One region of the Streptomyces avidinii genome, then DNA from elsewhere that is predicted to be linked to it. Evidence: riboswitches for the same ligand, from Rfam matches in the RefSeq annotation. Region 1 holds a riboswitch; each other region holds the start of a gene.
What was found. Region 1 has a riboswitch for cyclic di-AMP ahead of OG373_RS08005 (LysM peptidoglycan-binding domain-containing M23 family metallopeptidase). Riboswitches for the same ligand answer to the same signal wherever they lie in the genome.
Positions count from the first base shown of each region.

Region 2: another riboswitch for cyclic di-AMP. It lies ahead of OG373_RS23765 (transglycosylase family protein); the one in region 1 lies ahead of OG373_RS08005 (LysM peptidoglycan-binding domain-containing M23 family metallopeptidase).
Region 3: another riboswitch for cyclic di-AMP. It lies ahead of OG373_RS11445 (M23 family metallopeptidase); the one in region 1 lies ahead of OG373_RS08005 (LysM peptidoglycan-binding domain-containing M23 family metallopeptidase).

Region 1 covers NZ_CP108863.1:1,788,625-1,796,464, forward strand. The annotation lists gene OG373_RS07995 (MBL fold metallo-hydrolase) at 203-1,444, opposite strand; gene OG373_RS08000 (SGNH/GDSL hydrolase family protein) at 1,543-2,328, opposite strand; gene OG373_RS08005 (LysM peptidoglycan-binding domain-containing M23 family metallopeptidase) at 2,491-3,441, opposite strand; cyclic di-AMP (ydaO/yuaA leader) riboswitch at 3,446-3,642, opposite strand; gene OG373_RS08010 (tyrosine-protein phosphatase) at 3,935-4,726, shown strand; gene OG373_RS08015 (aspartate aminotransferase family protein) at 4,765-6,183, opposite strand; gene hpnH (adenosyl-hopene transferase HpnH) at 6,180-7,211, opposite strand; gene OG373_RS08025 (1-hydroxy-2-methyl-2-butenyl 4-diphosphate reductase) at 7,217-7,840, opposite strand, start outside.
Region 2 covers NZ_CP108863.1:5,291,187-5,299,026, forward strand. The annotation lists gene OG373_RS23750 (globin domain-containing protein) at 1-333, opposite strand, end outside; gene OG373_RS23755 (cytochrome P450) at 482-1,756, shown strand; gene OG373_RS23760 (transglycosylase family protein) at 1,860-2,897, shown strand; cyclic di-AMP (ydaO/yuaA leader) riboswitch at 3,174-3,346, shown strand; gene OG373_RS23765 (transglycosylase family protein) at 3,349-4,053, shown strand; gene eno (phosphopyruvate hydratase) at 4,340-5,626, shown strand; gene OG373_RS23775 (septum formation initiator family protein) at 5,726-6,214, shown strand; gene OG373_RS23780 (DUF501 domain-containing protein) at 6,271-6,822, shown strand; gene OG373_RS23785 (exopolyphosphatase) at 6,819-7,760, shown strand.
Region 3 covers NZ_CP108863.1:2,655,340-2,663,179, forward strand. The annotation lists gene OG373_RS11430 (GNAT family N-acetyltransferase) at 1-312, opposite strand, end outside; gene OG373_RS11435 (HPr family phosphocarrier protein) at 497-778, shown strand; gene OG373_RS11440 (GntR family transcriptional regulator) at 1,099-1,776, opposite strand; gene OG373_RS11445 (M23 family metallopeptidase) at 1,979-2,782, opposite strand; cyclic di-AMP (ydaO/yuaA leader) riboswitch at 2,795-2,953, opposite strand; gene OG373_RS11450 (M16 family metallopeptidase) at 3,171-4,538, opposite strand; gene OG373_RS11455 (M16 family metallopeptidase) at 4,559-5,911, opposite strand; gene OG373_RS11460 (DNA topoisomerase (ATP-hydrolyzing) subunit A) at 6,177-7,840, shown strand, end outside.

The sequences.
Region 1 (7,840 bases):
CCACGCCCGGGAGTACCAGTTTGCGAACTTCGTGGGGGTGCTTCCCGCTCCCGGTGGAGCGCTCGCACAGCAGCCCGAATGCGCCGGTCGGGCCCTGTGGACCGCCCCGGCGCCGCCCCGCCGCGGCCGGACGGACCGGTCCGGACGGCCGCCGGCCGCCCCGATGCACCGGGGCGGCCGGTCCCTCCGTCCACGTGGTGCGCTACGACCCGACGGACTCCGGCTTCTCCTGTCCGCCGGCTGCCGCGGACCCCACCCGCGCTGCCGTCCCCGCCACCGCCCCGGCGCCCAGCGGGGGCACGGACGAAGGACCGTCGACCCGCCCGCCCGCCGTGGCCCCGGCGACGAAGGGCCGCCACCACGGCGTGTGCGGAGCGCCGGAGGCGCCGGGCTCGAACGGCTGGCCCGGGATCGGCAGCGCGATGGCCGCTCCCGCCCCCTCGGCCGCGGTCAGCGTGCCCTCGCCCGGCTCGTCCCACGGGTGCAGGGCCAGGTTGAAGGTGCCCCAGTGGATCGGCAGCATCGTGCCGTGCGGGGTGCCGCCCTGCAGGTCGAGATGGGCGCGCATGCCCTCTTCGGGAGTCATGTGGATGTCGGGCCAGTATTCCGAGTAGGCGCCGATCTGGATCATCGTGGCGTCGAAGGGCCCGTGCTCGGCACCGATCTCCTCGAATCCGGGGAAGTAACCGGTGTCCCCGCTGTGGTAGATCCGGTGCTCGTCGCCCGCGACGACCCAGGAGGCCCACAGGGTGTGCTGCTGATTGCGCAGGCCGCGGCCGCAGAAGTGCCGGGCGGGGGTCGCCGTGAGGGAGAGGCCGGCGATCTCGGTGCTCTCGTTCCAGTCCAGCTCGCGCAGCCGGCCGGCCGGTACGCCCCAGCGCTCCAGGTGCGCGCCGACGCCCAGCGGAACGGCGAAGACCGTGTCCGTGCCGGCCAGCTCCTTGATCGTCGGCAGGTCGAGGTGGTCGTAGTGGTCGTGCGAGATGACCACGACGTCGACCGGGCCCAGGGAGGCCAGCGGGACCGGTACCGGGTGCAGCCGCTTGGGCCCGGCGAAGGGGAAGGGGGAGCACCGCTCGCCCCACACCGGATCGAACAGCACCCGCCGCCCGTCGATCTCCGCGAGCACGCTGGAGTGCCCCATCCAGGTCAGCCGCAGGCCGCTCGCGGGCGGCTTCGCCAGGTCCGCGAGGGTCGTCGGGTGGACCGGGATCGGCGCGGCGGGGCTGCGCCTGACCCGCTGCTCCCGGTGGAAGTAGATCTTGGCGAACTCCGTCATCGAGCCCGAGGGCCTGTTCCGGGCCCCGACCGGGTTCTGGAAGACGCCGTCGGCGAAGTTCGGCGAGCGGCGGATCCGCTCCAGCCGGGCACCGGACGGGTCCGCGCCGAAGGCTTCGGGCCGCAGGGCACGCAGCCGCGGACGCAAGGGACGGGAGCCGGTCAAAGCGCCTCCAGGGAGGATGGGGTCAGGATGGTCGTCGGTCTACGACCATCCCAACGCACACCGGCCCCGAAGGATTCCGCTTGCGGCCCCCGACCCGGCTACAGCGGCAGCAGGTCCGGCCGCTTGGCCTCCACGTGGTCCCCGGAGGACTCCCCGCGCAGCCGCCGGCCGATCCACGGCACGAGGTGATCGCGGGCCCACTGGATGTTGTCGCGGGTCACGTCCACCGAACCGCGCGGCCGCTGCGGGGGCCACGGCTGGTCCGGGTCGGCCGGCACCTCCAGGCCGAGCACCTGCGCGGCGCGCAGCGCGACCCGCGTGTGGCCCTCGGGCGACAGGTGCAGCCGGTCGGTGTCCCAGGCCCGCCGGTCCTGAACGGACTTCAGCGACCAGAGGTCGAGCACCGGGCAGTCGTAGCGGTCGGCGATGGCGCGGACGTGCGCGCTGTACGTCGCGACCTTGCCGCGGAGGTGCTTGAGCACCGGTACGCCGCGGGTGTCGAAGCCCGTGGTGATCATGACCTGGCCGACGGCCCCGGTGAGGTCGGCCACGGCCGCCTCGAAGCGCTCCGCCACGTCGTCCGGGTCGGTCCCGGGCCGGATGATGTCGTTGCCGCCCGCGCAGAAGGTCACGAGGTCCGGCGCGAGGGCCTTGGCTCGCGGGAGCTGGTCGGCCACGATCTGGTCGAGGAGCTTCCCCCGCACCGCCAGATTCGCGTAACGGAAGTCGTGTTCCTCGCGCTGGTCGGCCAGGAGCACGGCGAGCCGGTCCGCCCAGCCGAGATAGGAATCCCCGGGTCCCGGGTCCCCCACGCCTTCGGTGAAGCTGTCCCCGATCGCCGCGTACGAGCCGATGGTCTTGAGTTTCGTCGTCGTCGCTGCCACGGGACAACATCCTTCACTCTCGCAAGCAACCTACGCCAACGTAATGAGGGGTTGACGGACCGTGATCTGTACCACGCGCGGGACAAGGAATAAGTACGCGTGAGGCCGGGACCCCCCTCGGGTCCCGGCCTCACGCGTGTCGTGGTCCGTCGGCGGGTGCCGTCAGAGGCTCGCGCCCTTCGAGCGGAGGTACGCGATCGGGTCCAGGTCCGAGCCGTAGGACGGGCTCGTGCGGATCTCGAAGTGCAGGTGCGGGCCGGTCGAATTGCCGGTGGAGCCGGAGAGGCCGATGCTCTGCCCGGCGGTGACGCTCTGGCCGGAGGAGACGGAGAGCTGGGAGAGGTGGGCGTACTGGGAGTACTTGCCGTCCGCGTGGCGGATGACGACCTCGTTGCCGTACGAGCCGCTCCAGCCGGCGGAGACCACGGTGCCCGCGCCGACGGCCTTGACGCTGGTGCCGGAGCTGGCGATGAAGTCGACGCCGGTGTGGTAGCCGGAGGACCACATGCTGCCGGCGACCTTGTACTGGGTGGAGATCCCGCCACTGACCGGGGCCACGAAGCCGGCGGCCGACTGCGGTGCGGCGGGGGCCTCGGCCGGGGCCTCGGCGGCGGCTTCCCGCTGCGCCGGGGCGGCCTTCGGGGCCTGCTTGCGCTCCTGCTTCGGCGCGGCCTGCCGGGCCGGCTTCGCGTCGGCCTCGGCGGCGGCCGGGGCCGGAGCCGCCTTGCCCGCACCGCCGAGGGTCAGCTTCAGGCCCGGGTGGATCAGCGACGGGTTGCTGCCGACGGCCTCGCGGTTGTCGGCGTACAGCTGCTCCCAGCCGCCGGACAGGTGGCGCTCCGCGGCGATCTTGGAGAGGTAGTCGCCCGGCACCACCGTGTAGACGGACGGCGCGGCCTGCACGGCGGCGACGGGCGCCGTCCGCAGCGCGACCGGAACCTGCGGGGCCACCGCGGGGGCCACCGCGGGAGCGGCGGCCGGAGCACCGGCCGCGTGGGCGCCGGCGGCACCGATCAGCGGCAGCGCGAGGGCGGCGCCACCGGTTCCGGCGACGGCGAAACCGCGCGAAAGGGAAAGGGACTTGGGACGGCGGTGCTTACCCTTTGCAGGCATGACGAATTCCTCTCCGGCGCCTGCGAGGTGAGCTGTCGGGTTCGGACTGGAGATGTCCGGCCGTACATGTACGGGACATGAACGGCTTCACCCCGAGCCGTCCCGGTGAAAAGATCTCCGGGCCGGCGGCTTACCTGGTTCCCCCGCTCCTGCCGCACGAATAGGTCGGATGCGGTTTCCGGGAGGCGGCAGGATTTGGCGTTCCGCCCGGATCGATCGCGAAGGTAATCCCTTGCGGCCACGCCCTACAAGCCGCGAATTCCCTGACGGAATAACAGGCATGAGGGACCGGAGGAATTCCGGTCACCCTCTGTCCATTCCCGACCGTCAACAGCCGCCCCGACCCGGCCATTCGCCTTTAGCGATCAGGCACTCACGGTCACCGTATGATCTGGCTCACGGGGACGTGCCCGATCTCGCCTCCGGATATGGCAAGTTGGCGCCAAGTAGTGTAATTCGGACACTGGACCCAGGACGCGGCGGAGGAGTTGTTTTGACCCAGCAGATACAGGAGCCGGAGCTGACCGGAGTGCGCAATTTCCGCGATGTGGGCGGATTGCCGACTTCCGATGGACGAACGGTCATGACGGGACGACTGTTCCGAAGCGGACATCTCGCACATGCCACCGAAAGCGATGCAGAGTTCCTCGCCTCGCTCGGCCTCCACACCATCTTCGACTTCCGCAACGGCGCCGACCACGCCCTGGAGGGGCCGGACGTCGAACTGCCCGGCGTCCGGAACGTCAACATCCCGCTCTCGGACCCGGCCGACGGGCGGGAGTTCTGGCGGCTGGTCCGCGACGGCGACCTCGTCCAGCTGCGCGGGATCCTGGGCGACGGCAAGGCGGCGGCCCGGATGTCGAACTCGTACCGCGGGATCATCCGGCAGCGCACCGCCGAGCACAGCCGAGTCGTGCACGCCCTCGCCGAGGACAGCGTCCCCGCGCTCATGCACTGCGCGGCCGGGAAGGACCGGGCCGGCCTGTCGATCGCCGTCACCCTGCTCGCGCTGGGCGTCGAGCGCGAGGCGATCGTCACGGACTACCTGGAGTCGAACGCCCCGCACCGCCGCTACCGCGTGCGCCGCACCGACGAGTCGGCGGGCGCCCGCTCCCCCGAGGTGATGGAGCTGCTCGCACCGCTCTTCGACGCCCGCGCCGAGTACCTGGTGGCCGCCTTCGATACCATCGACGAGATCTGGGGCGGGGTGGACCGCTACCTGACGGAGGGCCTCGGGCTGCGGCCCGAGACCCTCGACCGGCTGCGCGACCGGCTCCTGGTCTGACGCGGCGGGGACCGGTTCCCCGCCGGGTCGGCAGGCCGTCAGCGCGCGGCGACGGCCTGCTTCACCAGCGTCCTGCCGAAGTCCCAGATCAGCCCGGACCCACCGTGCGCCTCGTCCATGACCTCGCGGAAGGCGCCGACGAACCGGTCCACGTCCCGCTCGTCCACGATCAGCGGCGGGATCAGCTTGATCACCTCCAGGTGGTCCCCGGAGACCTGGGTGAGGATCCGGTGCTTCTGGAGCAGCGGCACCACGACCATCTGCGCGAAGAGCCCCTTGCGGGCCGCCTGCAGCATGGTCCACCGGCTGCGCAGGCCCAGCGAGGACGGCCGGCCGAACTCGATGCCGATCATCAGCCCGCGCCCCCGCACCTCGTGCAGCAGCTCGTACTCGTCGACCAGCGCGGCGAGCCGCCCCCGCAGCAGGTCGCCCATGGCCCGGGCGTTGGCGACGACCTCCTCGTCCTCCATGACGGACAGCACCGCCAGGCCCGCCGCCATCGCCTGGGCGTTGGAGCCGAAGCTCGCGGAGTGCACGAGGACCCGGTCCATGGACGAGTAGACCTTCTTGAAGATCCAGTCCTTGCCCAGGGTGGCGCCGACCGGCACGTAGCCGCCCGACAGCGCCTTCGCCACGCACACCAGGTCCGGCTCCACGCCCGGCTCGTGCTGGTAGGCGTAGAAGTCCCCGGTACGCCCGAGGCCGGTCTGCACCTCGTCCGCGATCAGCAGCGCCCCGCGACGGTGCAGCATCTCCTGCGCGGCGAGCAGGAAACCGGGTGGGGCGGCCAGCACCCCCTTGCCCTGGATCGGCTCGACGACGAAGGCGGCCACGTCCCCGCGCTTCAGCTCGCGCTCCAGGGCGGCGAGGTCCCCCAGCGCGATCCTGGTGTCGGGGAGCAGCGGGGCGAAGCCGTCGCGGAAGCCGCCCTCCCCGTTCACCGAGAGGGAGCCGGTGGTCAGCCCGTGGAAGGCGTGGTCGCAGTAGAGGATCCTGGGGCGCCCGGTGGCGTACCGGGCGAACTTCAGGGCCGTCTCCACGGCCTCGGTACCGCTGTTGCCGAAGAAGACCCGGTCCAGGTGCGGGCTGTACGAGAGCAGCTTCTCGGCCAGCAGTCCGGGCAGCGGCTGGCAGTCGAAACGGGTGAGGTCGGCGAGCTGGGCGTCCAGGACGTCGTGCAGGGCGCGGCGGACGACCGGGTGGTGCCGGCCCAGGCCCATCACCCCGAACCCGGCCAGCATGTCCAGGTAGTCGTTGCCCTCGGCGTCCCAGAAGTGGGCGCCCTCGGCCCGCTCGTAGACCTTGTCGAAGCCGATGGTGTGCAGCATCCGGGGCAGCTGGTGGTTGAGGTGCCTGGCGTGCAGCTCGTAGCGTTCGGCCCCGCGCTCGGCCAGCAGGGCGCCGAGGTCGAAGCCCTTGCCCCGGCCGCCCCGTTCCTCCGGTGACCGCGCGGTCATGCCGACTTGTCCCGGTTGCTGGCGATCGTCTCCCGGGCCGCACGCAGGGACTCCTTGAGGGAGCCCATGGTGGCGAGGACGGCGGTGGGTTCGTAGCCGCAGTGCGCCATGCAGTTCGCGCAGCGCGGGTCCTTTCCGCGGCCGTACTTGTCCCAGTCGGTGTCATTGATGAGCTCGCGGTACGTCGGCACGTAGCCGTCGCTCATCAGATAGCAGGGGCGCTGCCACCCGAAGAGGGAGTAATTCGGAATGGCCCAGGCCGTGCAGGGGAAATCGGCCTTTCCTTCCAGGAAGTCCAGGAAGAGCGGGGAGTGGTTGAGCCGCCAGCGCCGCCGGTTGCCACCCGCGAAGGCCTTCCTGAAGAGTTCCCGGGTCTGCTCGACGCCCAGGAAGTGCTCCTGGTCGGGAGCCTTTTCGTAGGCGTAGGCGGGCGAGATCATCATCTCGTCGACCTGGAGGTCGTCATTGAGGTAGTTGAGCACCTCGATGATCGTCTGCGGGGTGTCGGTGTTGAAGAAGGTGGAGTTGGTCGTCACCCGGAAACCGCGCCTCTTCGCCTCCTTGATGGCCGCGACCGCCTCGTCGAACACGCCCTCCTTGGCCACCGACTCGTCGTGGCGCTCGCGCAGCCCGTCGATGTGCACGGCGAAGGCGAAGTACGGGGAAGGCGTGAACTTCTCGATCTTCTTGCGCAGCAGCATCGCGTTGGTGCAGAGGAACACGTACTTGCGGCGCGCCACCAACTGTCGGACGATCTCGTGGATCTGCGGGTGCATCAAGGGCTCGCCGCCCGCGATGGACACCATGGGCGCACCGGACTCCAGCACGGCGCCGACCGCCTGGGCGACCGGCATGCGCTGCTTGAGCACCCCGGCCGGGTGCTGGATCTTCCCGCACCCCTCACAGGCCAGGTTGCAGGCGTAGAGCGGTTCCAGTTCGACGATCAGGGGGAACTTCTCGCGCTTGCGGAGCTTTTGTTCGAGAAGATACGTCCCGACCCTGATGGACTGGCGCAGCGGCATGGCCATCTGGCTCACCTCCTGGGGAGCAGCAACGAACGGTGCCATTCATGAAACGCGGGCAGTACGGCACGCAGGACACGGAAGGCCGATATTCCCCCGCGAACCGTGCCGATACGGACGAGCTCGTGCTCCGGAGCGTCCACGATCACCCGGACGGCCGCAACGGGGCGGTCACCGCCCCTGGTGGCGGCCCACAGGGTGGCCGCGGACTCCATGTCGACCGCGATCGCGCCGGTGGCGCGCAGCTGCGCGCGCTCCTGTCCGCGGACGACGTGGTCGGATCCGGTCAGCGCGCCGGTGTGCACGGTCCGGCCCGGGGCGGCCCGGGCCAGTGCCTCGGCGAGCAGGGCGCTGCCGGTGCAGGTGACGGTTCCCTGCAGGTCCCGGGTCTCCCCCGCGACGACCAGGTCACCGGGGTGCATACCGGGGACCAGCCCGGCGCAGAACCCGGTCGCGAGGACCGCGGCCCGATCCATCCCGGGCCGCTCCAGGGCCCGGCCGACGGCCCGCTCGGCGGCGCTCGGGCCCATCCCGGTGCGCAGCAGGGTGTGCCCGGCGGCCGATCCGCGCCCCGGGCCGCGGCCGGCGCTGCGCAGGGCGGCCTGCTCGATGCGCAGCGCGCAGGCCACCAGCAG
Region 2 (7,840 bases), 3.5 Mb from region 1:
CTGGTAGGCCTCGGCCCAGGCCTTCTCGACCGGCGGGGTCCAGGCCGCGCCGGAGGTCTCGGCGAGCGCGGCGAGCAGGCTGGCGCCGACGGCCGCGTAGTGCTCGGGGCGGACCAGGAACTTGCGGTGGTCGCGTCCCAGGTCGTGCAGGTAGGGGCGGAGCGTCCCGTCGTCGAGGTGGGCGATGACGTGGGTGAGCGCGGCGAAGAGCCGGTCCCGCTGGCGCTCCATGTCGTGGAGGGAGTCCGGGAAGAGGGCACGAACGCCGGGGTTGTGCCAGAAGAGGTGGGAGTAGAAGAACTTGACGGCGTGCTCGGCTCGTCTCTCCACCACCGCGAAACTGCTTTTCAAGATCTTCACATCCACAAAACCGAAAGTAGGAATGTCGGAGAAGGTCACGTCAAGGGATGGCCGATCTACGGACAGCCGCGGCGAACCGCCCATATCGGATGGGGGCTCGGTGCCGGGATACGGTCTTGGGGTGCACGAGCAGACCTCCGCGAACCCGGCCGACACCCCTCCCGCCGAGGGCCCCACCCTCTTCGACTGGGAGTTCGCGACCGACCCCTACCCGGCCTACGCGTGGTTGCGCGAGCACTCCCCGGTGCACCGCACCAAGCTGCCCAGCGGGGTCGAGGCCTGGCTCGTCACCCGGTACGCCGACGCCCGCCAGGCCCTCGCCGACCAGCGGCTCAGCAAGAATCCGGCGCACCACGCGGAGCCCGCGCACGCCAAGGGCAAGACCGGGATCCCGGGGGAGCGCAAGGCGGAGCTGATGACGCACCTGCTCAACATCGATCCGCCGGACCACACCCGGCTGCGGCGGCTGGTGTCGAAGGCGTTCACCCCGCGCAGGGTCGCCGAGTTCGCCCCGCGGGTGCAGGCGCTCACCGACCATCTGATCGACGCCTTCGCGGCCAGGGGGGAGGCGGACCTCATCCACGAGTTCGCCTTCCCGCTCCCCATCTACGCCATCTGCGAGATGCTCGGGGTGCCGCGCGAGGACCAGGACGACTTCCGGGACTGGGCCGGCATGATGATCCGCCACGGTGGCGGTCCGCGCGGCGGGGTCGCCCGGTCGGTCAAGCAGATGCGGACCTATCTCGGTGAACTCATTCACCGCAAAAGGGATGATCTGGGCGACGATCTGATCTCCGACCTGATCCGGGCCAGCGACCACGGCGACCATCTGACGGAGGGCGAGGCCACTGCGATGGCCTTCATCCTGCTCTTCGCCGGCTTCGAGACCACCGTGAACCTCATCGGCAACGGGGTCCACTCCCTCTTCGTGAACCCCGACCAGCGCGAGCGCCTGCAGGCCTCCCTCGCGGCCGGCGAGAGCGCGCTGCTGGCCACCGGGGTCGAGGAACTGCTGCGCTACGACGGCCCCGTGGAGCTGGCGACCTGGCGGTTCGCCACCGAGCCGCTGACTCTCGGCGGCATGTCCGTCGCCGCCGGCGATCCGGTGCTGGTCGTCCTCGCGGCCGCCGACCGGGACCCCGAGCGGTTCGCGGACCCGGACACCCTCGACCTCTCCCGCACCGACAATCAGCACCTCGGGTACGGCCACGGCATCCACTACTGCCTCGGCGCCCCGCTCGCCCGGCTCGAAGGGCAGACCGCGCTCGCCACCCTGCTGACACGCCTGCCCGATCTGGAACTTGCTGTTCCGTCCCAAGACCTGCGCTGGCGTGGGGGGTTGATCATGCGGGGACTGCGCACTCTTCCCGTTCGCTTCACGGCTCAAAACACTTAAGCGGAGTCTGATTAAAAGTCAGATCCAGCTTGAACTTGTGACAATCGTTCGAAGGCCGCTAGGTTCTGCCGTTACCGAGCTGTTATGCGAAAGGTGCACCTACATGCGTTCCGGGAACGGCCGTCACAGACGCCCCCGCCAGGTCCCCGCGCTGGTCGTCACAGCCGGAGTCACTGGCTCCGCACTGGCCATGCCGCTGCTCGCGGCCACCAGCGCCACCGCTGCCGACACGTCCACATGGGACAAGGTCGCCGAGTGCGAGAGCGGTGGCTCCTGGAGTGCCAACTCCGGCAGCGGCGCCTACGGCGGACTCCAGTTCACCCAGGAGGAGTGGCAGGGTGCCGGCGGTCTCGAATTCGCCGAGCGCCCCGACCTTGCGAGCCGGTCCCAGCAGATCGCGGTGGCCGAGCGGGTGCTGAAGTCCACCGGTCCGCAGGCGTGGCCGCTGTGCGCGGCCTCGGCCGGCCTGGACCGGGAGAGCCCCGCCGCCCAGGTCGACCCCGGTCTGCCCGGCGGTAAGGGCCCTCTCGCCCCCGCCCCGTCCCGCCCGGACGACGTGGTCCCGTCCACCGGCGGCGGTGTGCGGTCCACGGACTACGGCGCGCCGACCCCGGCCCCGACCCCGTCCGGCACCCCCTTCCTCATTCCCGACGCCCCGTCCGTCGGACTGCCCGTCATGCCCGCGCCGGACGTCCCGACGACGCCTCCCGTGGACCCGACGGCCCCGACCCTGCCGGGCGACCCGACCACCACGCCGGCCCCCGTCGACCCGACGGCGCCCACGCTGCCGGTGGACCCGACCGCGCCGACGACCCCGCCGGCCACGCCCGGACTGCCTCCGGTCGACCCGTCGGCCCCTGCGACCCCCGGGTCCCCCGCGACCCCGCAGACGCTGGGCGCCACTCCCGCAGGGGGCGGCGGCAAGCACCGCGGTGCCCCGGCGACCGAGCCGACGGCCCCCTCTGACGCCGCGTCGGGCCCCACGTACACGGTCCAGGTGGGCGACAGCCTGGCGACCATCGCGGTCGCCAAGGGCGTAAAGGGCGGCTGGAACGGTCTCTACGAGGCCAATGAGCAGGTCATCGGCGGGGACGCCGATCTGATCAAGCCCGGCCAGAACCTGGATCTAACCACGCAATAAGGGCAGTTCAGTTATCCGGAAAGAGTTGAATGTCGCTTTTCTGCAAGTGAGACATGCATCTCTTCCGGTCAACTGGCGTGTCTCGCCGCGGGGCTTCCGCAAACCCCGTCCTCACCTGCGCAAACATCCCTCCGGGGAGCGCAAGTAGGGGCCGTTTCTCCCCGATGTTGCTCGTTGAACATCGGGGAGAGACCTGTCTACCTTCTGAATCGCTCGCCACCGCGGGCTCCTTCGACCGCATCGCCGAATCCTGCCGGCGGACGGGGGGAACAGTCGTCGCGTCAAGCGCCGAAGGCAGGAGCGGGGGAACCAAGGTAGGTGCCGGGAGCGGCCGTTGAGAGACGGTCACGCCACCGGCTTGGGGTTAAGACGTGCGCTAGGTCGCACGGCCGGGCAACTCACTCGCCCGAACCCGACAGCTCACCTCGTAGGCGTCGGTGAGGAGAACTCCATGCTGCTTTCCGGCAAGGGCAAGCACCGTCGCGGTACTGCAATCGAGCGGTCTGTCCGGATCGTCACGCTCGCCGGTGTCGCCGGTGTGGCCGTGGCCGCGCCTCTGATGGCCGCGGGCACCGCCAGCGCCGCCACCGCTTCCGAGTGGGACAAGGTCGCGCAGTGCGAGTCCGGCGGCAACTGGGCCATCAACACGGGCAACGGCTACTACGGCGGCCTGCAGTTCTCGTCCTCCACGTGGGCCGGCTTCGGCGGCAAGTCGTACGCCCCGCAGGCCAACCAGGCCAGCAAGGCGCAGCAGATAGCCGTCGCGGAGAAGGTCCTCAAGAGCCAGGGCAAGGGTGCCTGGCCGTCCTGCGGCAAGGGCCTGTCGGGCTCCGCCTACAACGGTGGCGGTGCCGAGACCCCGGCGCAGAACAAGCCCCAGTCGAAGCCGAAGACCGAGACGAAGAAGACCGAGACCAAGGTCGCGCCGAAGACCAAGCGCGCAGAGGCCCCGGTCACCCGCTCCGAGCGCACCGAGACTCCGGCCGCGCCGAAGACCGGCAACGGCTCGTACGAGGTCAAGCCGGGCGACACCCTGGGCACCATCGCCGAGGCCAACGGCGTCAAGGGTGGCTGGGAGAAGCTCTTCGAGCTGAACAAGGACATCGTCTCGGACGCCGACCTGATCTTCCCGGGTCAGAAGCTGAAGCTCAGCTGAACAGTGCGGCAAATGCCGCAAAACCCTGCACCCGCGGTCCGCTGACTGTGTGCAGGATGTCCACCGCCCGGCGCGTGCCCCACGCGTCGGGCGGTGCCGTGTGCGGCCCCGAAATGCCGATGATCAAGAGACCTATGTCCCGGAAGAAGGGTATTCGGGCCCTTTTTCGTCCCAGGGTCCGGGCGGTCGGCCGGTCGAGTGCCCGGAGCCGGTTAGGCTCTAGGCGGCAAGGCCATCCCACGGCCTGACACGCCACCGCACACCCAGCGTCACATCCCAGAAGGAGATGCTCGTGCCGTCCATCGACGTCGTCGTAGCCCGGGAAATCCTGGACTCCCGAGGCAACCCCACGGTCGAGGTCGAGGTGGGCCTCGACGATGGCAGCACCGGCCGTGCTGCAGTTCCGTCCGGCGCCTCCACCGGTGCCTTCGAGGCCATCGAGCTCCGTGACGGTGACCCCAACCGTTACTTCGGCAAGGGTGTCGAGAAGGCCGTCCTCGCCGTCATCGAGCAGATCGGCCCGGAGCTCGTCGGCTACGACGCCACCGAGCAGCGCCTGATCGACCAGGCCATGTTCGACCTGGACGCCACCGACAACAAGGGCTCGCTCGGCGCCAACGCCATCCTCGGCGTGTCCCTGGCCGTCGCGCACGCCGCGTCCGAGGCCTCGGACCTTCCGCTCTTCCGCTACCTCGGCGGTCCGAACGCGCACCTGCTGCCCGTTCCGATGATGAACATCCTCAACGGTGGGTCGCACGCCGACTCCAACGTGGACATCCAGGAGTTCATGATCGCCCCCATCGGCGCGGAGTCCTTCTCCGAGGCGCTGCGTTGGGGTGCCGAGGTCTACCACACCCTCAAGAAGGTCCTGCACACCAAGGGCCTCTCCACCGGCCTGGGCGACGAGGGCGGCTTCGCCCCGAACCTGGAGTCCAACCGCGCCGCGCTCGACCTCATCGTCGAGGCCATCAAGCAGGCCGGCTACACCCCGGGCAAGGACATCGCGCTCGCGCTCGACGTCGCCGCGTCCGAGTTCTACAAGGACGGCAAGTACGAGTTCGAGGGCCAGTCCCGCTCGGCCGCCGAGATGACCGAGTACTACGAGGAGCTCGTCTCCGCGTACCCGATGGTCTCCATCGAGGACCCGCTGTACGAGGACGACTGGGCCGGCTGGAAGACCCTCACCGACAAGCTGGGCACCAAGGTCCAGATCGTCGGTGACGACCTGTTCGTCACCAACCCGGAGCGTCTGGCCCGCGGTATCGAGGAGGGCTCCGCGAACGCCCTGCTCGTGAAGGTGAACCAGATCGGTTCGCTGACCGAGACCCTGGACGCCGTCGAGATGGCCCAGCGCAACGGCTTCAAGTGCATGATGTCCCACCGCTCCGGTGAGACCGAGGACGTCACCATCGCCGACCTCGCCGTCGCCGTGAACTGCGGTCAGATCAAGACCGGCGCCCCGGCCCGCTCGGACCGTGTCGCCAAGTACAACCAGCTGCTGCGCATCGAGGAGATCCTCGACGACGCCGCCGTGTACGCGGGCCGCAGCGCCTTCCCGCGCTTCAAGGGCTAATCACCCCCCTGAGGGGCTGGCCTCCGTACGTCCCCGCACTCGGTCCCGTACCGTGTGCGGGGACGTATTGCGTAGTGCGTACCTAGGGGAGGCGGACCAATGGCCGGGAACCGGGATCGGTTCTCCACCTTCTCCACCGCGACCAGGCTCAAGCAGCTCGGCGAGCGGACCGCCGCCCACGTCTACCGGTCGCAGTCGCGGCGTCAGGTCCGCCGCAGCCGGCTCACCGGCCGCGCCGCGCTCCTGGTGCTCGTCCTCTGTACGCTGGTCGTCGCCCTCGCGTACCCGATGCGCCAGTACGTCTCCCAGCGCTCGGAGATCGCGCAGCAGCAGCGGGCGGCCGCGGCCGCGCGGGACCGCCTGGAGCGGCTCCGCGACGAGAAGGCCCGCTGGCAGGACGACGCCTATGCGGAGCAGCAGGCGCGCAAGCACCTGCACTTCCTGCGCCCGGGAGAGATCAGCTACATCATGAGCGACCCCGGGGCCCAGCCCCCCGAACCGCACCGGACCGGCCACGCCGGCTCCGACCGCCCCTGGTACTCCAACGTCTGGGACGGCGTCGACAAGGCCGACCGCCCCGGCGACTGACCCGTACCGCCGTACCGCAGCACCCATCCACGAGAACGAAGAGACTTCCTCCAGGCATGCAGACGCCCCCGCCCCAGACCGACCGGACCGAGCCGACCGACGCGGACATCGAGGCGTTCGAGCAGCAGCTCGGCCGCCCGCCGCGCGGGCTGCGCGCCATCGCGCACCGCTGCCCCTGCGGGCAGCCGGACGTGGTGGAGACCGCCCCGCGGCTCCCCGACGGCACCCCCTTCCCGACGACGTACTACCTGACGTGCCCGCGCGCGGCCTCCGCGATCGGCACGCTGGAGGCCAACGGCGTGATGAAGGAGATGCAGGCCCGGCTCTCCGAGGACAAGGAACTGGCCGCCGCCTACCAGGCCGCCCACGAGGACTACATCCAGCGGCGCGACGCCATCGAGGTGCTCCAGGGCTTCCCGAGCGCCGGCGGCATGCCGGACCGGGTGAAGTGCCTGCACGTGCTGGTCGGTCACTCCTTGGCCGCCGGCCCCGGCGTGAACCCGTTCGGCGACGAGGCCCTCGCCATGCTGCCGGAGTGGTGGGCCAAGGGCCCCTGCGTCGTCCCGTGCGGGGAGAAGAAGACGGACGACGAGGAGCCGCGGGCATGACCCGGGTCGCCGCCGTCGACTGCGGTACGAACTCCATCCGGCTGCTCGTGGCCGACTGCGACCCGGCCACCGGCGAGCTCGTCGAGCTGGACCGCCGGATGACCATCGTCCGGCTCGGCCAGGGCGTGGACCGGACCGGCCGGCTGGCTCCGGAGGCGCTGGAGCGCACCTTCGCCGCGTGCCGCGAGTACGCCGGGGTCATCGAGGAGTTCGGCGCGGAGCGGGTGCGTTTCGTGGCCACCTCGGCCTCCCGGGACGCCGAGAACCGGGCGGACTTCGTCCGGGGCGTCCTGGACATCCTGGGCGTCGAGCCCGAGGTGATCTCCGGTGACCAGGAGGCGGAGTTCTCCTTCACCGGCGCCACCAAGGAGCTCACGGCGCACGAACACCTGGAGCGGCCGTTCCTGGTGGTGGACATCGGCGGCGGTTCGACCGAGTTCGTGGTCGGCGAGGAGCACGTACGGGCCGCCCGTTCCGTGGACATCGGCTGTGTCCGGATGACCGAGCGCCACCTGGTGGTGGACGGGGTCGTCACCGACCCGCCGACCGCCGAGCAGGTCGCCGCGATCCGGGCCGACATCGAGGCGGCGCTGGACCTGGCGGCCGAGAGCGTGCCGCTGTCCGAGGCGCGCACGCTGGTGGGTCTGTCGGGCTCGGTGACCACGGTCGCCGGGATCGCCCTGGGGCTGCCGGAGTACCTCTCGTCGGCCATCCACCACTCCCGGATCTCCTACGAGCAGGTGCGGGAGATCAGCGGGCGGATGCTGACGGCGACGCACGCCGAGCGCGCGGCGATCCCCGTGATGCATGCGGGCCGGGTGGACGTGATCGGCGCGGGCGCGCTGGTGCTTCTGGCGATCATGGAACGGATCGGCGCTTCCGAGGTTGTCGTGTCGGAGCACGACATCCTCGATGGAATCGCTTGGTCCATCGCCTGAACGACCTTCGAAGCAGGTTGTGAAGGCCTCTTCGGGCGTTGTTGCGACAGTGATCCAAACGAACTTCGTGAAGTTCTTCA
Region 3 (7,840 bases), 870 kb from region 1:
GGCGGGCCGGCCGTCGGGGCCGATGCGGTCGTAGCGGACGGTGCCGATGAACTCCCCGCCGATGGTCGCGGCGAGCCCGACCCGGTCCACGTAGTCGTGGTGCGTGAAGCGGTGCACGTCGCGGTCGGAGAGCCGGGGGTAGGGAGCGAAGAAGCGGTAGTACTTCGACTCGTCCGAGACCTGTTCGTAGAAGCTGACGAGCCGGCCCGCGTCCTCGGTGGTGATGGGCCTGATCCGGGCGGTACCGCCGTCGCGCAGGACGACATCGGCTTCCCAGTGGGCCGGGTACGAGGGGTCCGACTCGATGGTCATGGGCCTACCTTACGGCCGGACAGGGCGGTGCAGCGCTCGCGCGGCGCATTAGGCAGGACCGGACAAACCAGTGCAAGCTGGGGAAGGTCGAGCGGCGAAAAATTCAGGCCGAGGGCCGGTCCGAGCATTCCGGACGTCGTGAGAGACTGGTCTAGACAACCGTAAGAACCTGAAGGGCATCACCATGGCAGAGCGCCGCGTCAACGTCGGTTGGGCCGAGGGCCTGCACGCTCGTCCCGCCTCGATCTTCGTCCGTGCGACGACCGCTTCCGGCGTCCCGGTGACCATCGCGAAGTCCGGCGGCGACCCCGTCAACGCCGGCTCCATGCTGGCGGTTCTGGGCCTGGGTGCCCAGGGCGGCGAGGAGATCGTCCTCGCCTCCGAGGCCGAGGGTGCGGAGGCCGCACTCGACCGCCTCGCGAAGCTGGTCGCCGAGGGTCTCGAGGAGCTCCCCGAGACCGTCTGACCCTTCGGGTTCGACCTCACGCACGAAGCCGCGGCCCCCGCTCCCGGGACCGCGGCTTCGTCGTATCCGGCCCGGGGCCCTGTCGACCGGCCGGGCCCCTGCCCCGGCAACAGCCCCTGTCCGGCCACTCCCGGATCGAGGCCCCGCCCCGAAGCGGACCCGGAGAAATCCCGCTCGACCGGAAAGAAGCCGGCCGAAATCCCGGCGCACGCCGAATTCAGCTCCGCGGGAATTCGGCACGACAAATGGGCCCGGCGCACAATCCGACCGGCCACCGCACAGCGAATTCGCGCGATTCCATCCTTTGTATACGGCTCCTGTTAATGCCGGCCGCCCGACATGTTTACGGCAGGTTGCGAAGTCCTCACCGCCGCGCGGAGCCGCAGCCGGTGCGCCCCCGCCGCCCGGTCGGCGTGGACCGCGGTCAGCGCCCGCGCCCGGTCGGCGTCCCCGCGCGCCACCGCGTCCACGATCGCGCCGTGCTCCGCCCAGGAGTCCACCGGCCGGGCCGGCGCCTCCACCACGTACATCCAGGCGATCTTGTGCCGCATCTGCGTGAGCAGCGCGATCAGCCCGGGGCTGCCGGAGGACTGTGCGAGCGTCTCGTGGAACCAGCCGCCCAGGGACCGCAGATCCTCCCCCTGTCCCCGTCTGGCCCGCTCCTGCCCCAGCCTGACCAGCCCCCGCAGCACCTTGAGGTGCGCGTCGGTGCGCCGCCGGGCCGCCCTGGCGGCCGCCAGGGGCTCCAGCAGCATCCGCAGCTCCAGCAGGTCCGCGGCCTCCTGCTCGGTCGGCTCGGCCACGCAGGCCCCCGCATGGCGTCTCGTGGTCACGAAGCCCTCGGACTCCAGGGTCCGCAGGGCCTCGCGGACCGGGACGCGCGAGACCCCGTACCGGCGGGCCAGTACCTCCTCGGTCAGCCGGGCGCCCGGCTCGAACGCCCCGGAGACGATGTCGTCGCGGATTGCTGTGCATACCGCGTGCGCAGGAATACGCAAGACCGAACCTCCGCCTATTTCCGACTGCCAGTCTCATTGCACGCACATGCGCGTGCTGCGACTCTATTGCAACACACGATAATTTCCGAGAGCAGCCGAAAATGCGAAACATTTGCACAAGGGCGCAACACAAAGACCCCGGCTCGGGGAGCCGGGGTCCTCGGTGAAGCGGAGGGTGGAGCCGATGCGGTGCGGCGCAGCCTCAGAGTTCGACGCCGTGCGAGCGCAGGTACGCGATCGGGTCGATGTCCGAGCCGTACTGCGAGCCCGTGCGGGCCTCGAAGTGCAGGTGCGGGCCGCTGGAGTTGCCGGTGGAGCCCGACAGGCCGATCTGCTGGCCGGGGGTGACCTGCTGGCCGACCGAGACGTTCAGCGAGGTCATGTGCCCGTACTGGGTGTACGTACCGTCGTTGTGCTTGATGACGACGTTGTTGCCGTACGCGCCACCCCAGCCGGCCTCGACGACGGTGCCGACGCCGACGGCGTGGACCGAGGTGCCGGAGGCGGCGTGGAAGTCGATGCCCGTGTGACTGCCGGAGGACCACATGCCGCCGCCCGCGTGGTACTGCGTGCTGACGTACGAGCCGTCCACCGGGGCGACGAAGGTGTTGAGGCGCTTGCGCTCCTCCTCGCGGGCGGCGCGCTCGGCGGCCTCGCGCTCGGCCTTCGCCTTGGCCTCGGCGAGGCGCTTGGCCTCCGCGGCCTTCTGCTTCGCGTCCGCCTCGGCCTGAGCCTTGGCGGCGGCGTGCTCGGCGGCGCGGTGCTGGGCGTCGGCCTGCTCGGAGATGTCGCCCGCGAGCTCGTCGGCGACGACGACGGCACCCAGGCCGTTGTCCATGCCGATGTTGCTGCTGTGGTTGTCCGCGGCGAAGGCCGGGGCGGCGAGGGAGCCGACGACACCCGTGGTGGCGATCGCGGCGATACCGGCGTAACCGGCGGTCTTCTTGCTCAGACGGCTGGAACCACGGTGCTTACCGGAACCAGCGGGACGACTGCCAAACGCCATGAAGGGTTTGATCCTTTCCTTCCTTCTCGCCTACCGGGTTAGCTGACGGGTTCGGAGCAGGAAGGTCTCCTACGGGCCTCCTCTTGCGAGGGGGTCCGATTCACCCCAGGGACTATGTGGGTCCCCGGCTCCCCAGGCTCGCGCCTGACGGGGACTCGGCGATCGCTGCCCGGTGCCGCGGGTGCGGCGGGCACAACTGACGGACAGCACGGCCGACGCTAGGCGGATCATCAGTCAATCGCCAAACAGACACGGCTTTTTGTTGCGTACGCCACACCGCATACAAGCAACCTCACCACTAAACGGACAAAAGGGGTTCTGGTGAACAAGTCACCAGAACCCCTTGCTGAATCCTTCAGCCGGCCCTCAAGGGGCCGTCGCCCGAGCGTCAGTTGGAGACGACCGTGACCTCACCGATTCCGAGGGCCCGCACGGGCTCCTCGATCAGCGCCGCGTCGCCCACCAGGACGGTGACCAGCCGGTCCGCCGGGAAGGCCTTCACCACCGCCGAAGTCGCCTCCACCGTGCCGGTTTCGGCCAGCTGGGCATACAACTGCGCCTGGTAGTCGTCCGGCAGTTCCTGCTCGACCTGGTCGGCGAGGGTGCCCGCGACCGACGCCGCCGTCTCGAACTTCAGCGGGGCCACGCCCACCAAGTTCTGGACCGCGACATCACGTTCGGCATCGGTCAGACCGCCCTCGGCGAGGGTGCGCAGCACCTTCCAGAGGTCCTCCAGCGCGGGGCCGGTGTTCGGGGTGTCCACCGAGCCGCTGATGGCGAGCATCGAGGCGCCCTTGCCGTCCGCGGTGGAGCGCAGCACCTGGCCGAAGGCGCGCACCCCGTAGGTGTACCCCTTCTCCTCGCGCAGCACCTTGTCCAGGCGCGAGGTGAGGGTGCCGCCCAGGCAGTACGTGCCGAGCACCTGGGCCGCCCACACCCGGTCGTGGCGGTCCGCCCCGATCCGGCCGATCAGCAGCTGCGTCTGGACCGCTCCGGGCCGGTCCACGATGACCACGCGGCCGGTGTCGTCGGCGGTCACCGGCGGCACCGGGAGGGCCGCGGCGGTGTTGCCCGTCCAGGTGCCCAGGGTGTCCGCCAGCACGGCGTCCAGGTCGATGCCGGTCAGGTCCCCGACGACCACCGCGGTGGCCGTGGCGGGGCGTACGTGGGCCTCGTAGAAGGCGCGTACGGCGGCGGAGTCGATCCGGGCGACCGTCTCCTCGGTGCCCTGGCGCGGCCGGGACATCCGCAGGGTGGCCGGGAAGAGCTCCTTGGAGAGCTGCTTGGCGGCGCGGCGCTGCGGGTTGGCCAGCTCGTGCGGGATCTCGTCGAGCCGGTTGCGCACCAGCCGGTCGACCTCGGCGTCGGCGAACGCCGGGGCGCGCAGCGCCTCGGCCAGCAGGCCGAGCGCCTTGGGCAGCCGGGAGGCCGGGACCTCCAGCGAGACCCGCAGGCCCGGGTGGTCGGCGTGCGCGTCGAGGGTGGCGCCGCAGCGCTCCAGCTCGGCCGCGAACTCCTCGGCGGAGTGCTTGTCGGTGCCCTCGGAGAACGCGCGCGCCATGATGGTCGCCACGCCGTCCAGGCCCGCGGGCTCGGCGTCGAGCGGGGCGGCGAGGTTGACCTCGACCGCGACGACCTGCTGGCCCGGCCGGTGGCAGCGCAGCAGGGTCAGCCCGTTGGACAGCTGCCCTCGGTCGGGGGCCGGGAAGGCCCACGGCTGCGGCTCGCCGGCCTGCGGCTGCGGGTGGAAGGTCATCGTGACGGCTGCGGTGTCGCTCACTGCTCCGCCCCCTCGTTCTCGTCGGACTCGTCGTGCTGGTCGGACTCGTCGGCCGCGATCGGCTCGTAGACGAGCACCGCGCGGTTGTCCGGGCGCAGTCGGGCCGCGGCCACGGCCTGCACCTCCTCGGCGGTGACGTCCAGAACGCGCTGGACGGCGGTCAGCGCCAGCTGCGGGTCGCCGAACAGCACCGCGAAGCGGCACAGTTCGTCGGCGCGCCCGGCCACCGTGCTCAGCCGGTCCAGCCACTCCCGCTCCAGCTGCGCCTGGGCGCGCTCCATCTCCTCGGCCGTCGGGCCCTCGGCGGCGAACCGCGCGAGCTCCTCGTCCACGGCCGCCTCGATGGCGGGGATCTCGACCCCGCTGGAGGTCTTGACGTCCAGCCAGCCCAGGGAGGGCGCCCCGGCCAGGCGCAGCATGCCGAAGCCGGCCGCGACGGCGCTCTGGTCGCGGCGTACCAGCCGGTTGTGCAGCAGCGAGGACTCGCCGCCGCCCAGGATGGTCAGCGCCACGTCGGCGGCGTCGCACTCGCGGGTGCCGTCGTGCGGCAGCCGGTAGGCGGCCATCAGCGCACGCGCCGGGACCTCCTCGACGATCTCCTCACGCAGCTGCTCCCCGATGACGTCGGGCAGCGAGCCGTCGCGCGGCGGCTGCTTGCCGTCGTGCGCCGGGATGGTGCCGAAGTACTTCTCCACCCAGGCGAGCGTCTGCTCGGGATCGATGTCCCCGACGACGGAGAGCACCGCGTTGTTGGGCGCGTAGTACGTACGGAAGAAGGTGCGCGCGTCCTCCAGGGAGGCGGCGTCCAGGTCGGCCATGGAGCCGATCGGGGTGTGGTGGTACGGGTGGCCCTCGGGGTAGGCCAGGGCGGTGAGCCGCTCGAAGGCCGTGCCGTAGGGAACGTTGTCGTACCGCTGGCGGCGCTCGTTCTTGACGACGTCGCGCTGGTTCTCCATGGACTCGTCGTCCAGGGCGGCCAGCAGGGACCCCATCCGGTCCGCCTCCAGCCAGAGCGCGAGCTCCAGCTGGTGGGTCGGCATCGTCTCGAAGTAGTTGGTGCGCTCGAAGCTGGTGGTGCCGTTGAGGGAACCGCCGGCGCCCTGGACCAGTTCGAAGTGGCCGTTGCCCGGTACGCTCGCCGACCCCTGGAACATCAGGTGCTCGAAGAGGTGAGCCAGGCCGGTACGTCCCTTGACTTCGTGGCGCGAGCCGACGTCGTACCAGAGGCAGACCGCGGCGACCGGGGTCAGGTGGTCCTCGGAGAGCACCACGCGCAGGCCGTTGGCCAGCCGGTGCTCGGTCGCTGTCAGGCCGCCGGAGCCGGCCTGGGCTGTGGCCGTGTGACCCATGGGCATGTGGTCCCTTCGATCGCGATGCAGAGATTTCTTATCGACCTGCCACTGTATGCAAGCGCGTCGGCCGCCGGATAAGTTCCCGGGTCACTCCCCCGCACTCCGTCCGGGGGACCTCCGGGGTCGGAGTCGGCGTTGTCGGTGCGTCGGGCCACAATGGTCCGCGTCGTACCCTCGCCGGACACCACAAGACCGCCAGACCGAACCAGACACCCCGCCAGACACCCAGCACACCCCATTTTGGTTAAGGAGCCGCGCAGCGATGGCCCGCCGCAGCACGAAGACCCCGCCGCCGGAGGATTTCGAGGAGAAGATCCTCGACATCGACGTCGTCGACGAAATGCAGGGCTCCTTCCTCGAGTACGCGTACTCGGTGATCTACTCCCGCGCCCTGCCCGACGCCCGGGACGGCATGAAGCCGGTCCACCGGCGCATCGTCTACCAGATGAACGAGATGGGCCTGCGCCCCGACCGCGGCTACGTGAAGTGCGCCCGTGTCGTCGGCGAGGTCATGGGCAAGCTCCACCCGCACGGCGACGCGTCGATCTACGACGCCCTCGTGCGCATGGCCCAGCCCTTCTCGATGCGGCTGCCGCTGGTCGACGGCCACGGCAACTTCGGTTCGCTCGGCAACGACGACCCGCCGGCCGCCATGCGTTACACCGAGTGCAAGATGGCCGACGCCACGTCGCTGATGACGGAGTCGATCGACGAGGACACCGTCGACTTCACCGCCAACTACGACGGCCAGGAGCGGGAGCCGGTCGCGCTGCCCGCCGCGTACCCGAACCTGCTGGTCAACGGCGCGTCCGGGATCGCGGTCGGCATGGCCACCAACATGCCCCCGCACAACCTCGGCGAGGTCATCGCGGCCGCCCGCCACCTGATCCGCCACCCGCAGGCGGACCTGGAGGCGCTGATGCGCTTCGTGCCGGGTCCCGACCTGCCCACGGGCGGCCGGATCGTCGGCCTCTCGGGCATCAAGGACGCCTACGAGAGCGGGCGCGGCACCTTCAAGATCCGCGCGACGGTCGCCGTGGAGGACGTGACGGCGCGCCGCAAGGGCCTGGTCGTCACCGAACTGCCCTTCACGGTCGGCCCCGAGAAGGTGATCGCGAAGATCAAGGACCTGGTCGGCTCGAAGAAGCTCCAGGGCATCGCCGACGTCAAGGACCTCACCGACCGCGCGCACGGCCTGCGCCTGGTCATCGAGATCAAGAACGGCTTCCACCCGGAGGCCGTCCTGGAGCAGCTCTACAAGCTGACGCCGATGGAGGAGTCCTTCGGCATCAACAATGTGGCGCTGGTCGACGGGCAGCCGCTGACCCTGGGCCTCAAGGAGCTGCTGGAGGTCTATCTCGACCACCGCTTCGAGGTCGTCCGGCGGCGCAGCGAGTTCCGCCGCACCAAGCGCCGCGACCGGCTGCACCTCGTCGAGGGCCTGCTGGTGGCCCTCATCGACATCGACGAGGTCATCCGGCTCATCCGGGACAGCGAGAACTCGGCCCAGGCCAAGGCCAGGCTGATCGAGCGGTTCTCGCTGAGCGAGATCCAGACCCAGTACATCCTGGACACCCCGCTGCGCCGGCTCACCAAGTTCGACCGCCTGGAGCTGGAGTCCGAGCGCGACCGGCTGACCGGCGAGATCGACGAGCTGACCGGGATCCTGGAGTCGGACAGCGAGCTGCGCAAGCTGGTCTCCGCGGAACTGGCTGCGGTCGCGAAGAAGTTCGGCACCGAGCGCCGTACGGTGCTGCTGGAGTCCGCGGGCACCGCGGTGGCGGCGGTTCCGCTGGAGGTCGCGGACGACCCGTGCCGGGTGCTGCTGTCCTCGACGGGCCTGCTGGCACGTACGGCGAACGGCGACGCGCTGCCCGAGGAGGAGGGCGGCGCCCGCGCCAAGCACGACCTGATCGTCTCGCAGGT